Linked DNA regions of Microlunatus soli. The main gene of each other region encodes a partner of the protein of the gene in region 2 in a complex. Links are inferred from orthologs where the notes say so. Each region holds a gene or a part of one and is shown on either strand. Other genes may lie near its edges.

Region 1 (7,827 bases), 3.7 Mb from region 2 along the record:
CCGACCCGGCCACGGTTGCGCCCGAACTCGCTGCCGAGCTCGCGCTGCTGGCCCAGTGGCTGGAGCTCTCCGACATCGATGTCGAAGCCCGCGGCGACCTGTCGGCCGAACTGTCCGATCACGTCCGAGCTGCCCCGTTGTCGGCGTGAATCCCGGTGGGGCGCGTCGACGGGCAGTCGTGATGGGCCATCGATCGACAGATCGCCAGCGGCGTAGATTGACCGATCGGGCGAGGTCGGCCAGGACGTCGGCACCTGGCAAACCTGACCGAGAGGATTGCTGCCAGGCGGGGCGGATCACAGCAGCTCTCTCGGTCAACTTGGCGACCATGCCCGTTCGCCTCGCATCCTGCAACGGCTATCGGGCAGCGTCCCCCGCCGCTCACAGCTCGGTGCACGGAACCATGCAATTCGCGATGTCAACGGACGGCAGGTCGAGCCTGCCCGCTCAGAGCGTCGTTCTGGACGGGAATGAGATCGCGATATGCCGGGATCCTCTCTCCGGAACCGATGAACGATTGGGCTACGCGGCAGGACGTTTCCCTGGATGGGAGCACCTCGGCCGGCCGGTGGCTGGCTGGCAGAGTGCCCCCTGACCCGGCCGGGATCGACAATGGGGGAGATGGACCTCCATCCGCAGCCCCCAGTCCGACGATCGGCGGGCGGCTGGGACGTGCTGGCGATCCTGCTCGCTATCGTCGCCGGCTGCGTCACGGCGGTCCGCTTCCTGCGACACTCCCTCGCGGTGGCGACCGCCGCTCACCCGTGCACCGGTGCGTGCGCCGAGGGGCGTGGGATGGTGCTGGTGCTGCCCACCGGCCTCGTGTTCGCCGGCTGCGTCGCGGTCGGCATCGTCGTCTCCGTCCGCTGCCTGGCCAGGATCGAACCGTCGTGGCACTGGGCGGCCGCGCTGCTGCTCCCGCTGGCCTGCGGTGTACTCGGGTACGCCGTTGCCACCGGTCTCGCGGAGGCCGTCGGGCGGATGATCTGACGGCGACCCAGCCCGCCGTGCGGCCTGCCCGATCCGGTCGGCGTTCGATTCAATCGGCGCCCAATTCAATCGACGGGACCGTACCGTCCTGGGCACAATGCCGCCATGCTGACCGCCGAGCAACGGCAGACGTTCGACCTGCGCGGGCTCGTCAAGCTCCCGGCGGCGATCCCGGCCACCGACAGCGGCCGGATGGGCGACGCCGTCTGGTCGTTCCTGGCCGAGCACCGAGGCATCCAGCGACACGATCGGACGACCTGGGGAGTCGACCGACCGACAGGGTTCCAGCCGCTGACCCGGTCCGGTGGCCTGGACGGCATCTGGTCCGCGCCCGTCGCCGATGCGGTGGCCGCACTCCTCGGACCGGCGGACCGGCAGCGTCGTGAGCGCGGCCGGCTGCTGATCACCTTTCCGCAGGCGACCGCCTGGACGGTCCCGGGCGACAGTTGGCACTTCGACTACGTACCGCCCGACGGGACCGACCCGCGTGCCGTGCAGGTGTTCGCGCTGCTCGATGACGTACGGCCGCACGGCGGCGGGACCCTGGTGCTCACCGGCTCACACCGGCTGGTCGCGGCGGTCGGCCGTTCGCAGGAACCCAGGCCCCGCGCCGTACGAGCTGCTCTCGCGACCGCGCATCCCTGGCTCGCCGATCTCTGGGCTCCCGATGAGCAGTCGACTCCCGCCGAGCGCGAGGACAGCTTCCTGAAGCATCCGGAACCGATCCACGACGTGACAGTCGAAGTGGTCGAGGTGACCGGCCGGGCCGGTGACGTGTTCCTGATGCACTCCGACTGCTTCCACGCGATAGCGCCCAACGCGCTGGACCGGCCACGGCTGATGTGCACCAGCCTGGTGACCCGGCGGCCGTAGCGAGGGCGTGTTCGGTGAGTCCGTCGCGGCCCGGTGAGATCAAGAATGGGTCGCGATCGCACCAACCGCGCCTGCGGCGTCCGGCGTCGCGACACGATGAGCGGGAGTGTCACGGGAGGGAGCGACGATGGGGCGACGATTCGTTGCGGTGTCGGCGCTGCTGCTGTGTACCTCGATCGGGTGCATGCCGACGACATCGGAACCAGTGAGCCCGGCAGAGATCGAGGGAATGCGAACGGACCCGGACCACCAGGGTCTGGTGGTGAGCTATATCGGCGGCGCCTGCGACGGTCGGGCACGTCTTGCAGTGACCGAGAAAGGTAGCCGGATCGACGCCAAAGTGCTCGTCGAGCGGAAGATGAACGTTTCTTGCACCGATGTGGGCATTCCTCGAACCGTCGCGGCCCGGCTCGCCCGCCCGATCGGTGAGCGCACCGTCTGGTCGTCGGGACGCGAGTATGTGCCGTTCGACGGGGCACACCTGCTGACTCCCGCTCCGGTGCCGGCCGGATTCGGCGGGGTGAACGAGAAGGCGGAGTCCTGGGCGGGGCCGACGTCTCCGCGCGGCCGGGTTGTCACCAGTACGTGGGTGACGAGCCGCTTCGACGCGAACGCGGCCGCTCCCGACGGTGAGTGCCGCGCGACGCGAGGCTTTCTGACCGTGGAAATCGGTCCGGTCCCGGCCGGCAGAACGTCCGGGCGAGCCAAGGTCGGGACGGCGCGGATCGGCACGGCGACCGCGCAGGTGTATCGGGACGGGCCGACCGATGACCCGGCTGGCTGGAGTTACGTCTGGCAGGTCGACCATCGCCGGGTCGAGCTCGGCAACAGCGGCAACTGCAACGAACAGGATCGGCTGCTCAGCCGGACCGAGTTGCTCCGAGTCGCGAGGTCCCTCCAGCCCGCCTGAGCGCTGGGCATGGGATGCTGCCCGCCCGTCGTCTAGCATGAACGATGGACTGAAGACCGCCGAGCAGGGAAGAAGAGCAAACTCGTGGCTTTGATGGACAGGCTGTCCCGCATCGGCGAGGGCAGGACGCTCAAGAAGCTGAAGGCCGTGGCCGATCGCGTCAATGCGATCGAAGAGGATTTCGTCGCGATGAGCGACGACGAGTTGCGCGCCCAGACCGACGAATTCAAGAAGCGCTACGCCGACGGCGAGTCGCTGGACGACCTGATGTACGAGGCCTACGCGACGGTCCGTGAGGCCAGCAAGCGGGTGCTCGGCAAGCGGCACTTCGACGTCCAGGTGATGGGCGGGGCGGCGCTGCACTGGAACAACATCGCCGAGATGAAGACCGGTGAGGGCAAGACCCAGACCGCGTTGCTGCCGTCGTACCTGAATGCGTTGACCGGCAAGGGCGTGCACATCGTTACCGTCAACGACTACCTGGCCAAGATCCAGTCCGAACAGATGGGCCGGGTGCACCACTTCTTGGGGCTCAAGGTCGGCGTCATCCTGTCCGAGATGGATCCGGCCGAGCGCAAGGTCGCCTACGAGGCAGATGTCACCTACGGCACCAACAACGAGCTCGGCTTCGACTACCTGCGCGACAACATGGCGCTCAGCATCGACGACTGCGTCCAGCGCGGCCACTACTACGCCATCGTCGACGAGGTCGACTCGATCCTGATCGACGAGGCCCGGACACCGTTGATCATCTCCGGTCCGGCCGAGGACAATCAGCGCTGGTATCCGACCTTCGCCCAGCTGGTCACGAGGATGCGCCGGGACCGTGACTACGAGGTCGACGAGAAGAAGCGCACCGTCTCGGTGCTGGAGGCCGGCATCGACCTGGTGGAGGACCGGCTCGGGATCGAAAACCTCTACGAGTCGGCCAACACGCCGCTGATCTCCTACCTGAACAACGCGATCAAGGCCAAGGAACTCTTCAAGCGGGACAAGGACTACGTCGTCACGCCCGAGGACGAGGTACTGATCGTCGACGAGCACACCGGCCGTACGCTCGCCGGCCGACGCTACAACGAGGGTCTGCACCAGGCGATCGAGGCCAAGGAGTCGGTGGAGATCAAGGAGGAGTACCAGACCCTGGCCACCATCACCCTGCAGAACTTCTTCCGGATGTACGACAAGCTCGCCGGGATGACCGGTACGGCGATGACCGAGGCCGCCGAGTTCCAGAAGATCTACGGCATGGGCGTGGTCCCGATCCCGACCAACATGCCGATGATCCGCGAGGACCAGAAGGACCTGATCTACCGCACCGAAGAGGCCAAGTTCACCGCGATCGTCGACGACGTGGCCGAGCGGCACGAAGCCGGGCAGCCGGTGCTGATCGGCACCGCGAGCGTGGCGAAGTCGGAGATCCTGTCGGCGATGTTGAAGAAGGCCGGCGTCAAGCACGAGGTGCTGAACGCCAAGCAGCATGAACGCGAGGCCGCGATCGTCGCGATGGCCGGCCGCAAGGGTGCTGTCACGGTGGCGACCAACATGGCCGGTCGTGGTACCGACATCATGCTCGGGGGCAACCCGGAATTCCTTGCAGACAAGGCGATCCAGGCCAAGGGGATCGACCCGGTGGACCACGTCGAGGAGTACGAAGCTGCGTTCCCGGAGATGCTGGAGACGTTCGAGAACGAGGTGAAGTCCGAGCACGAGGAGGTCGTCGAGCTCGGCGGGCTGTACGTGGTCGGATCCGAACGGCACGAGTCACGGCGGATCGACAACCAGCTCCGCGGTCGTTCCGGCCGTCAGGGCGACCCGGGGGAGAGTCGGTTCTTCCTCTCCCTCGGCGACGACCTGATGCGGCTGTTCAAGTCCGACATCGTGGAATGGGTGCTGACCGCACTGAAGGTGCCCGACGACCAGCCGATCGAGAACAAGCGGGTCAGCTCCTCGATCGCCAGCGCGCAGACCCAGGTCGAGGCGCAGAACTTCGAGATCCGCAAGAACATCCTCAAGTACGACGACGTGATGAACCGTCAGCGGCACAAGATCTACAGCGACCGCCGCGAGGTGCTGGAGGGTGCCGACGTCGAGCAGCAGCTGCGCGACACCGTGGACAGTGTGGTCGAGCAGTACGTGCTGAGCAGCACCGAGGGATTCAGCGAGGACTGGGATCTGGAGCAGCTCTGGACCCAGATGAAGACGCTGTATCCGGTCACCCTGAAGCGCGCGGAGTACGAGGGTGAGGAAGACCTCGACCGCGACATCCTGATCGCCGACTTCCGCGCCGATGCCCAGCAGGCCTACGACACCCGTGAGGAGTCGCTGGGCACTGACGTGATGCGCGAGCTCGAGCGTCAGGTGATGCTCACCGTGCTGGACCGCAAGTGGCGCGAGCACCTCTACGAGATGGACTATCTGCGGGAGGGCATCGGGCTGCGGGCGATGGCGTCCAAGGATCCGCTGGTGGAGTACCAGCGCGAGGGCGGCGCGATGTACTCCCAGATGATGGAGGCGTTCCAGGAGGAGGTCGTCGGCTACCTGTTCCATCTCGAGGTCGAGGTCAATCGGGGACCGGCTGTCGGCGTCGTCGCCGACGGCGGCGGGCAGCCGATGACCGTCGGCGACGGATCGCGCCGGCAGCGGGATCGCAAGCCGATGGTCGAGTCCGGCCCTGACCCGGACGGCCCCGGTGTCGAGGTGAACACCGTGACCGAGGCCGAGGAGGAGACCGAGGACGCCGACCAGGTCAAGGCTGCCGCGACCAACGGGAAGCGGGAACCGGTCGGGGTCGCCGCCGGCGTCGCGACGGACAACGGCACCGACACCGCTGCTGGCACCGAACAGCGTCCGACGTTGCGCGGCAAGGGCCTGTCCGAGCCGAAGCAGCGGAGGATGTCGTACAGCTCGTCCGACGGCGAGGTGAAGACCGGCGCGGTGAAGAAGTCCAAGGACGACCCGTACGCCAACGTCGGCCGGAACTCGCCCTGCCCCTGCGGCTCGGGCAAGAAGTTCAAGCTCTGCCACGGTCGCCGGACCGCCTGAGCCACCGACATCGAGATCTGCCACGATAGGCGGGTTTGAAACGTCTCGATGATGAACGGATAAGGGTGGCAGTGATGCGTACTTCGACAGGCTCAGCACTTCGCATCGTGCAGGTCGGTCTCGGCGGATTCGGTCGCAACTGGGCCGCGGAGATGATCCCGCAGGTCAGTGAGGTCGAGCTGGTCGGCAGCGCCGACGTCTCCGAGCAGTCCCGGGAGGCGGCGGTCAAGGCCGGGGTCGCCGATCCGGACCGCTGCTTCAGCACCGCCGAGGAGGCGATCGAGGCCGTCGACCCGGATGCCGTGCTGGTCACCGCCAGCCTGGTCGGTCACGTGCCGGCGATCCGGGCCGCACTGCTGGCCGGCAAGCACGTGATGACGGAGAAGCCGTTCGCGCCGTCGGTCGAGGAGGCCACCGAACTGGTGGAGTTGGCCGACAGTAAGGGGCTGACCCTCGCGGTCAGCCAGAACTACCGGTTCTTCCCGGCAGTGCGAGCGGTCCAGCAGATCGTCGCTGCCGGCGAGCTGGGGGATCTGCATGCCGTCGAACTCGACTTCCGCCGGTTCTCCGGCAGCGACGGTCGGCGAGGTCCGCATCACTTCCTGGACGAGCCGCTGCTGGTGGACATGTCGATCCATCACTTCGACCTGTTCCGTACGGTGCTGGGCCGCGACGCCGCGCAGATCACCTGCCGGACCTGGGATCCGGACTGGTCGCTGTTCAGCGGTCCGTCCGAGGGCGTGGCATTGATCGACTTCGGCGACGTCACCGCCAGCTACCGGGGGAGTTGGGTCAGCCACGGCACCCCCACCCCGTGGGCGGGCGAGTGGCGGATGGACTTCGCCGAGGGAAGCGTGGAATGGACCAGTCGCGGTGACGGCAAGGACGGCTGGCAGGCCGACAAGGTCGAGATCCGGACCGGCGACGAGGTTCGTCAGGTCGAACTGCCGACCGTCCAGCGGACGGACCGGGCCGGCAGCCTCACCGAGTTCGCCCGATCGATCGCCGAGGGGCGTCAGCCGGAGAATTCCGGGCGCAACAATCTCGGCAGCCTGGCGCTGACCTACGCGGCCGTCGAATCGGCGTCGACCCGTTCGGCGATCTCCATCGGCTGAAACGCCGATGGCCGCTCCGGTTCCTGATCATCGGGGTACCTGATCATCGGACTTCCGACGAGTCCTCGGTTTTGCGACGAGCCCGGGCGCGGGTGTGGATACTCGCCCCGGACTCGTTGAAGATGCTGATCACCTCGGCCGGTTCGTCGCCGGCCGAGGTCATCGCATGCGGTACTCGGGTGTCGAACTCGGCCGCCTCCCCTGCCTCCAGGGCGAGATCGTGCTCACCCAGCAGCAGCCGCAACCGGCCGCTGAGCACGTACACCCACTCGTAGCCGTCATGCGTCCGGCGCTCGGGCAGTCGTCGGCGTGACGGATAACTGATCTTGAACGTGTGCACCGGCGCATTCGGCGGCGCGAGCGGCCTGATGGTCAGCCCGTTGCTGCGGTAGGACCGTTCCTGGATCCGCGGATCGGGGACCTCGCGGGCCACAAGATCATCCAGACCGATCCGCAGCTCCCGGGTCAGCGGCAGCAGCAGCTCCAGATTGGCCTGCCGTTTGCCGCTCTCCAACCGGGACAGCGTGCTGGTCGACATCTGCGCCGCCCGCGCCAGCTGCTCGAGAGTCATCCCGCGTTCCTTGCGGGCGGCCCGGATCCGCGCTCCTACCTGCCTCAGCTGTACCTCGCTCATGGCAACCAATCCTGACACCCCGCGACCTTGCCGATCAAGCAAACGGCCTTGCCGCCGGGCGCCCGAATCGGGTCACCGATCTTCACGTCGGCTGTGTCGCCGTGCATAATGGCCTCACCACATAATGAGAACGATTATCGATACGGTTTGCCGAACCGAAGGACCGGAGGGCCCATGCCGATGGACGACAACCCGCTCACCGACGACGAGCGCAACGACCGCAACGACGGGTCGACACCGGTGGTGACGATCTGCGCACTGAC
Region 2 (7,145 bases):
GTGAACCAGGCACGCTCCGGCAGCGCCGTGAGCCGCTCGGAGGTGAAGGCGTTCTGCCGGTCAACCCAGTCCCGCGTCTCCGTCGAATCGGGATCCTCCAACCAGCGATACGGATCGGCGATGGTCCGACCGTGCAGGTCCTCGGCAACATCGCAGCGTCGGGTGTCGGGATAGTCGACCATGATCATCACTTTCGGTTCGGACGGGTTGTTCAGGTCAGGTACGGCGTCGGGTCGCGGCCCTCTTCCAGGGCATCGCTGATCTCCTCCAATTGCAGGCTGACCGAGGCCAGCCCGAGGTCGATCTCGCGGCCGGTGCGGGCCGCATAGGCGCTGGCGATGCGTTCGGCGAGATCCATCGAATCACCAACCAGGTAACGGAAGTCCTGGCTCGGATCACCGACCGAGACGCAACTGAAGTCCCAGACCCCGGACAACCGGCCGACCGGGGCGTCCAGCACGAAGTTGCCGGGATGGAGGTCGTCGTGCAGCAGCACGGTGGCATGGGCACGGGCGGCGAGCGATCGTTGTTCCTCCTGCAATGCCGCCAGCCGGTCGCCGTACGCCGCGGCGATCTCGTCGGGCAGCACCACCGGCTGTCCGTCGGCACCGAAGGCCGGCACGCCGAGCTCGGCGATCTCGTCCCCGGACAATGCGCCGTGCATGGCCGCCAGGAACCGGGCGATCGAGGTCGCCAGCCGATCCCGGGTCTGCCGGTCTGCCCGGTCGTAGGCTGCGAGATCCAGCGACGCACCGGTCAGCCGGCGATAGACCGCGAAGTCGCGACGCTTGCCGGTCGCCGCAATGGTCGGGATCGGAACCGGCAGCCGACCCGCGAGCCGCCTCAGCACCGCCACCTCGCGGACGTACTCCTGTTGCGAACCGCGCGGAAACCGGAGGATCCAGCCATCGGAGGTCGCCAGCACGACGTTCTCCCAGCCGACCAGGAACTCCGCGTCGGCCACCGACAGCTCGATCCCAAGATCGTCCTCGGCCTCGACCGCAGCGATCAACGCCGCACGCTGTTGATCAACACGTAGCGGAGGTCCGGGCACGCCCCCACCCTATGAGCACCCCGAGCCCGGGGGTAGCGGATATCGCGTGCCCCTCGGGCGATTCGGTAACACGTGCTGCGACTTGCCCGGCCCCGGCTCATCCCTAGGGAGATTTGGTAACACCTGCTGAGACTTACCCCCGGCCGCTGCCCGACGGCGATATCGCAGCATCTTGCCCCGTACCGGTGGTCGAAGGTGTTGTCCGTCGGTCGTCTTGTCCACAGATCATGCCGATTAGGGGCCCGGACAGGGTTCGGCCCGGCCGTCGGACAGCAGGCTGTCAGACATGCACAAGCATCATCGAAATGTCCGTCCGGACAGCGACAGCCAGTTCCGTCGAATCGACACGATCCGCGCCGGTGTCACTCCCAAGGAACTCCTCGGCCCGAAGTACACACGGGTCTTCCACGGGATCTACGTTGCGGCCGGCGTCTGGTTGACGCCGGAGCGGCGTGCGCGCGGCGATGGTGATCTTTCCGAACGCGTTCGCCAGTCACTCGTCGGCGGCGTTGATCTGGGGCGGGGACCCGCCGTACGACGACAGGACCCACATCAGCGTGCTGGCCGGCGAGACCAGAAGCAGGCGGCGAGGAATCGCTGCGCACCTGGCGACCGATGAGGACGGGGTACGCACGAAGAACGGCATCCGGCTGTCATCGCCCGAGCGATCGTTGTGTGAGCTGGCCACCGAAGGGGCCGATCTGGTCGCGCTCGTCGTACTCGGAGATTCGCTGGTTCGGGCCGAGGTGACCACGCCGGAGAAGCTGATCGCTGTCGCCGACTCCTGGCCGCATCGTCGGGCGGCGGTGGCGAGCCGGGCCGCTCGTCTGGTCCGGGAGGGCGTCGAATCATCGATGGAGTCGCGCCTGCGGATGCTGATCGTCCTGGCCGGGCTGCCCGAGCCGACAGTGAACGTGATCATGCGGCACCCGAACGGGGAGTGGAAATGGCGATTCGACCTGTGTTACCGCGACCTGAAACTCCTGATCGAGTACGACGGTGAGCACCACGCTCTCGACCCGGAGCAGCGAGCCCGCGACCTCGAACGGCGCGAAGAGTTGGAGCATCAGGGTTGGCGGATCGTCGTGATCCAGAAGCAGCACATCTATCGGACGCCGGGACGGGTGCTGGAACGGATCTGTGTCGCCCGTGAAGACTGCAGCGCCGACCCGCGCAGCTGCCGCACTCGTACGACGTGGCGCAACTACAACTTCGCCGGCTGACCAGCGGGTAGGTACTGGACGCGCCCGGAACAAGTGCCAGCAGCTGCTGCGAATTCGCCCTCACGGTTCCGCGCAGCCTAGGGCGGACCGCGGCACGTGCTACCAATCTTCCTCGGGATGAGCGGGGCCGAGGGCAGGTCTCAGCACGTGTTACCAAATCGCCCGGGGGGACGTGCAGTCCGGCACGGGGCCGGGTCAGACGGCTTTGGCGTCCAGGGCTTCGAAGATGCGCTTGGTGACCTCATCAACCTCGCCGAGGCCGTCGACCTCGACCAGGACGCCGCGTTGGGCGTAGACGTCGAGCAGTGGGGAGGTCTCGTCGAGGTACTTCTGCTGACGGATCCGGATCGCTTCCTCGGTGTCGTCGGTCCGCCCCTCGGACTCGGCGCGGCGGCGCAGTCGCTCGACGACCTCGTCCACGTCGACCTTCAGGGAGAGTACGACGTCGAGCTGGTGGTCGGCGCGCTCGAGAATCTCGTCCAGCGCCTCGACCTGCGGCAGAGTGCGGGGGTAGCCGTCCAGCAGAAACCCCTTGGCGGCGTCGTCCTCGACCAGCCGATCGGCGACGATCCCGTTCAGGATGTCGTCGCTGACGTAGCCGCCGGCGTCCATGATCTGCTTGGCCTCCAGGCCGAGCGGCGTGCCGGCGGCGACGTTGGCACGCAAGATGTCACCGGTCGAGATCGCCGGGACCCCGAAGTGGTCGGCGATCGCCTTGGCCTGGGTGCCTTTGCCCGCACCGGGCGGGCCCATGATCAGCAGTCTCATCGACCGATGACCTCCTCGCTGTGGCAGCTCCCCGCGGTCATCGCAGGAAGCCCTCGTAGTTGCGCTGCTGCAGTTGGCTCTCGATCTGCTTCACGGTGTCCAATCCGACACCCACGATGATCAGGATCGAGGTGCCACCGAACGGGAAGTTCTGGTTGGCGCCACTCAGGAACGCGATCGCGATCATCGGGATCAGGGCGATGAGGCCGAGGTACAACGAACCCGGGAAGGTCAGCCGGTTGAGCACGTAGCCGAGGTAGTCCTCGGTCGGCTTGCCGGCCCGGATGCCCGGGATGAAACCGCCGTACTTCTTCATGTTGTCGGCCACCTCTTGCGGATTGAAGGTGATCGAGACGTAGAAGTAGGCGAAGAAGATGATCAGGGCGAAGAAGATCGCCATGTAGATCGGGTGGTCACCCTTGACCAGGTGTCCCTGGATCCAGGACGCGCCCCAGCCGTTCGGCCGGAACTGCGCGTACAGATACGGGATGTAGAGCAGTGAGGAGGCGAAGATGACCGGGATCACGCCGGCCTGGTTGACCTTCAGCGGGATGTAGGTGGTGGTGCCACCGAGGACCCGTCGGCCGACCATCTTCTTGGCGTACTGCACCGGGATCCGGCGCTGGGACTGCTCGATGAAGATGACGCCGAGCATCACAGCCAGCCCGATCGCGATCACCAGCAGGAAGATGACCCAGCCCTGGCTGCCCGGACGGGACTGCTTGATCTGCCACAGCGCCTGCGGGAAGGTCGCACAGATCTGGGTGAAGATCAGCACCGACATCCCGTTGCCGACGCCGCGTTCGGTGATCAGCTCGCCGAGCCACATGATGACGCCGGTGCCGGCGGTCATGGTCAGGATCATCACGATGATCGGGAAGATCGACTTGTCGTGCACCAGCCCGGTGCAGTTCTGGATCAGCTGGTCGTTGCGGGCCAGGGTGACGAACACCGTGGACTGCAGGACCGCGAGCACCAGCGTCAGATACCGGGTGTACTGGGTGATCTTCTGGGTGCCGGACTGGCCTTCCTTCTTCAGCGCTTCCAACCGCGGGATCACCACGGTGAGCAGCTGCAGGATGATGCTGGCCGTGATGTACGGCATGATCCCGAGCGCGAAGATGGCCAGCTGCAGCAGGGCGCCGCCGGACATCAGCGACAGGACCGAGTACAGCCCTGCCTGGCTGCCGGTCTGCGCGCTGGACGCACAGGTGTGCAGCGTGCCGACGTTGACGTTCGGCACCGGGATGACCGAGCCGATCCGATAGATGACGATGATCGCGAGCGTGAACAGGAGTTTCTTACGCAGGTCCGGAGTCCTGAATGCTCCTGCGAAGGCGGTGAGCAATCCAATTCCTTCTCTCTGATCAGCCCCGTCGATACCGGTGTCCCCCGGAAACCGCTTGACTCTATCAAGCTACCCGGTCGGGAACCCAGCGGATCTGGAGGCTGATACACCGAAGGGGCGACCCACGACAGGTGAGCCGCCCCACGAGGTCAGGGCTGACGCCCCGATCACCTCAGAGTTGGGTGGTGCTGCCTCCAGCGGCGGCGATCTTGTCCTTGGCCGATCCGGAGAACGCGTGTGCGGTGACCTGCACCGCGACACTCAGCTCACCGGAACCGAGGACCTTGACCGGCAGACCGGCGCGCACCGCGCCCCGCTCGACCAGGTTGGCCGGGTTGACCTCGCCGCCCTCGGGGAAGAGGGTGGAGATCCGGTCCAGGTTGACGACCTGGTACTCGGTCCGGAACGGGTTGGTGAAGCCGCGCAGCTTCGGGGTCCGCATGTGCAACGGCATCTGCCCGCCCTCGAAGGCCTCGGAGATGTTGTTGCGGGCCTTGGACCCCTTGGTGCCACGACCGGCGGTCTTGCCCTTGGAGCCCTCACCACGACCGACGCGGGTCTTGGCCTTGTGGGCGCCCGGGGCCGGGCGAAGGTGATGGACCTTCAGGCCCGTGCCCTTCGTCTCTTCGCTCGCCATAATCAGTCGACCTCCTCGACGGTGATCAGGTGCTGCACCGTCGCGATCATGCCTCGTACTGTTGGGGTGTCCTCGTGTGCGGACACGTCACCGATCCGCTTCAGGCCGAGCGTACGCAGCGTGTTGCGCTGGTTCTGCTTGCCGCCGATCTGCGACTTGACCTGGGTGACCTTCAACCGGGTGCTCACGCGTGCGCCCCTTCCCGGATACCGGCCTCACGGGCCTTGAGCAGCGCCGCCGGGGTGACGTCCTCCAGCGACTTGCCGCGCCGGCGGGCCACCTCCTCGGGCTCCTCGAGCATCTGCAGGGCCTCGACCGTGGCGTGCACCACGTTGATCGCGTTCGGCGAGCCGAGCGACTTGGCGAGCACGTCGTGCACGCCGGCCGCCTCCAGCACCGCGCGGCAGGCGCCACCGGCGATCACACCGGTACCCGGGGAAGCCGGGCGCAGCATGACCACGCCGGCCGCCTTCTCACCCTGGACCGGATGCGGGATGGTGCCCTGGACCCGCGGCACACGGAAGAAGTGCTTCTTGGCCTCTTCCACGCCCTTGGCGATCGCGGCCGGCACCTCCTTGGCCTTGCCGTAGCCGATGCCGACCGAGCCGTCGCCGTCACCGACGACGACCAGTGCGGTGAAGCTGAACCGGCGGCCACCCTTGACCACCTTGGCCACGCGATTGATCGCGACGACCTTCTCGACGTAGTTGTTCTTGTCCTGCTGACCCCGGCGGTCACCGCGGCGGCCGTCTCCGCCGCCTCGACGCTGTGATCCACTCATAAGCTCTCTACCTCTCCAGTTCCGCCGTGCTCAGAATCCCAGGCCGCCCTCGCGGGCGGCATCCGCCAGCGCAGCGATCCGGCCGTGGTACTTGTTGCCGGCCCGGTCGAAGACGACGGTCTCCACCCCGGCGGCCTTGGCACGCTCGGCGACCAGTTGGCCGACCTGCTTGGCCTTCGCGGTCTTGTCGCCGGCCGCAGCCTTCAACGAGCCCTCCATGGTGGAGGCGTAGGCCACGGTGTGACCGCGGCTGTCGTCGATCACCTGAGCGGTGATGTGCTTGGCCGACCGGCTGATCACCAGGCGGGGCCGCTCGGCCACACCGACGATCTTCTTCCGGCCGCGCAGCTGACGACGCAGCCGGGAACGGGTCCGGGTCGCAGTGTGCTTGCGCGCAGACAGTGAAACAGCCATCGTCACTTACCAGCCTTTCCGACCTTGCGGCGGACGTGCTCGCCCTCGTACCGCACACCCTTGCCCTTGTACGGCTCCGGCTTCCGCAGCTTGCGGATGTTGGCCGCAACCTCACCGACCTGCTGCTTGTCGATGCCGGCGACGCTGAACTTGGTCGGCGACTCGACGGCGAAGGTGATGCCGTCCGGCGCCTTCACGTTGATCGGGTGGCTGTAGCCGAGGTTCATCTCCAGCTCGGCCGGGCCCTTGGAGATGACCCGGTAGCCGACGCCGACGATCTCGAGCTTCTTCTCATAGCCCTGCGAAACACCGGTGACCATGTTGGCGACCAGGGTCCGGGACAGCCCGTGCAGCGAGCGCGACTCGCGCTCCTCGTCCGGCCGGTCCAGAACGATCTGGCCCTCGTCGTTGCGCGAAACGCTGATCGGTGCAGCGACATTGTGCTGCAGCTGACCCTTCGGCCCCTTCACCGAGACCAGGGAACCGTCGATGGTCACCTCGACCCCGGACGGCACCGGAACAGGAAGCTTGCCAATGCGTGACATGTCTTCTCAGTCCTTCCTCTCTAGTCTCGTCCGCTCACCACACGTAGGCGAGGACTTCCCCGCCTACGCTGCGTGCGTGTGCTTGCTTGTCGGTCAACAGCCCGGTTGACGTGGAGATGATGGCGATCCCCAGACCGCCGAGCACCTTAGGCAGACCGGTGGACTTGGCGTACACCCGAAGACCCGGCTTGGAGATCCGGCGGACACCGGAGATCGAACGCTCCCGGCTCTGGCCGTACTTCAGCGTGATCTGCAACGACTTGCCGACCTCGCCCTCGGAAGGCTCCTTGACCTCGAATCCGGAGATGTAGCCCTCGTCGGTCAGGATCTGCGCGATCCCCACCTTGATCTTGGACGACGGCATCACCGCGGTGT

The links. Proteins that work in one complex are often made in the same cells at the same time.
Region 1: the proteins of secY (region 2) and secA are in contact, whole or in part, in a crystal structure (PDB 3DIN), measured with the Thermotoga maritima proteins. The link is inferred for Microlunatus soli from one-to-one orthologs. Residues at the interface, in WP_004081795.1 of Thermotoga maritima: Glu108, Gly109, Glu110, Glu111, Ala236, Glu237, Arg238, Arg239, Ile240, Thr241, Ile242, Gln243, Tyr244, Ala245, Arg246, Arg247, Val248, Thr249, Gly250, Arg251, Arg252, Val253, Tyr254, Gly256, Ala257, Ser258, Thr259, Tyr260, Leu261, Pro262; in WP_004082002.1 of Thermotoga maritima: Glu261, Ala262, Arg263, Lys300, Ala301, Arg302, Thr303, Ile304, Ile305, Leu323, Tyr324, Asp325, Pro326, Val329, Ser330, Tyr333, Ile336, Lys340, Phe345, Val349, Glu363, Phe364, Tyr374, Ser375, Gly376, Gly377, Glu393, Ile395, Thr482, Ser483.

Annotation. Positions count from the first base shown.
Region 1 is NZ_LT629772.1:341,979-349,805, reverse strand. The notes cover bases 2,477-6,015. They hold secA (preprotein translocase subunit SecA), read left to right. Parts: upstream 2,477-2,857; coding sequence 2,858-5,815; downstream 5,816-6,015. Other genes in these bases: BLU38_RS01520 (Gfo/Idh/MocA family protein), read left to right, coding at 5,890-6,015; BLU38_RS01530 (hypothetical protein), read left to right, coding at 2,477-2,773. Also shown: BLU38_RS01545 (winged helix-turn-helix domain-containing protein), read left to right, coding at 1-149; BLU38_RS01540 (hypothetical protein), read left to right, coding at 622-990; BLU38_RS01535 (phytanoyl-CoA dioxygenase family protein), read left to right, coding at 1,096-1,863; more of BLU38_RS01530, read left to right, coding at 2,093-2,476; more of BLU38_RS01520, read left to right, coding at 6,016-6,930; BLU38_RS01515 (helix-turn-helix domain-containing protein), read right to left, coding at 6,974-7,564; BLU38_RS01510 (CobW family GTP-binding protein), read left to right, coding at 7,739-7,827. UniProt on the Escherichia coli protein: Required for protein export, interacts with the SecYEG preprotein conducting channel.
Region 2 is NZ_LT629772.1:4,050,074-4,057,218, reverse strand. What follows is about bases 2,239-5,095. They hold secY (preprotein translocase subunit SecY), read right to left. Parts: upstream 4,394-5,095; coding sequence 3,083-4,393; downstream 2,239-3,082. Other genes in these bases: rpmD (50S ribosomal protein L30), read right to left, coding at 5,033-5,095; rplO (50S ribosomal protein L15), read right to left, coding at 4,566-5,030; BLU38_RS18565 (adenylate kinase), read right to left, coding at 2,473-3,045; BLU38_RS18570 (endonuclease domain-containing protein), read left to right, coding at 2,239-2,277. Outside these bases: BLU38_RS18580 (prolyl oligopeptidase family serine peptidase), read right to left, coding at 1-182; BLU38_RS18575 (phosphotransferase), read right to left, coding at 212-1,054; more of BLU38_RS18570, read left to right, coding at 1,507-2,238; more of rpmD, read right to left, coding at 5,096-5,218; rpsE (30S ribosomal protein S5), read right to left, coding at 5,215-5,811; rplR (50S ribosomal protein L18), read right to left, coding at 5,842-6,225; rplF (50S ribosomal protein L6), read right to left, coding at 6,228-6,770; rpsH (30S ribosomal protein S8), read right to left, coding at 6,805-7,145. UniProt on the Escherichia coli protein: The central subunit of the protein translocation channel SecYEG. Consists of two halves formed by TMs 1-5 and 6-10.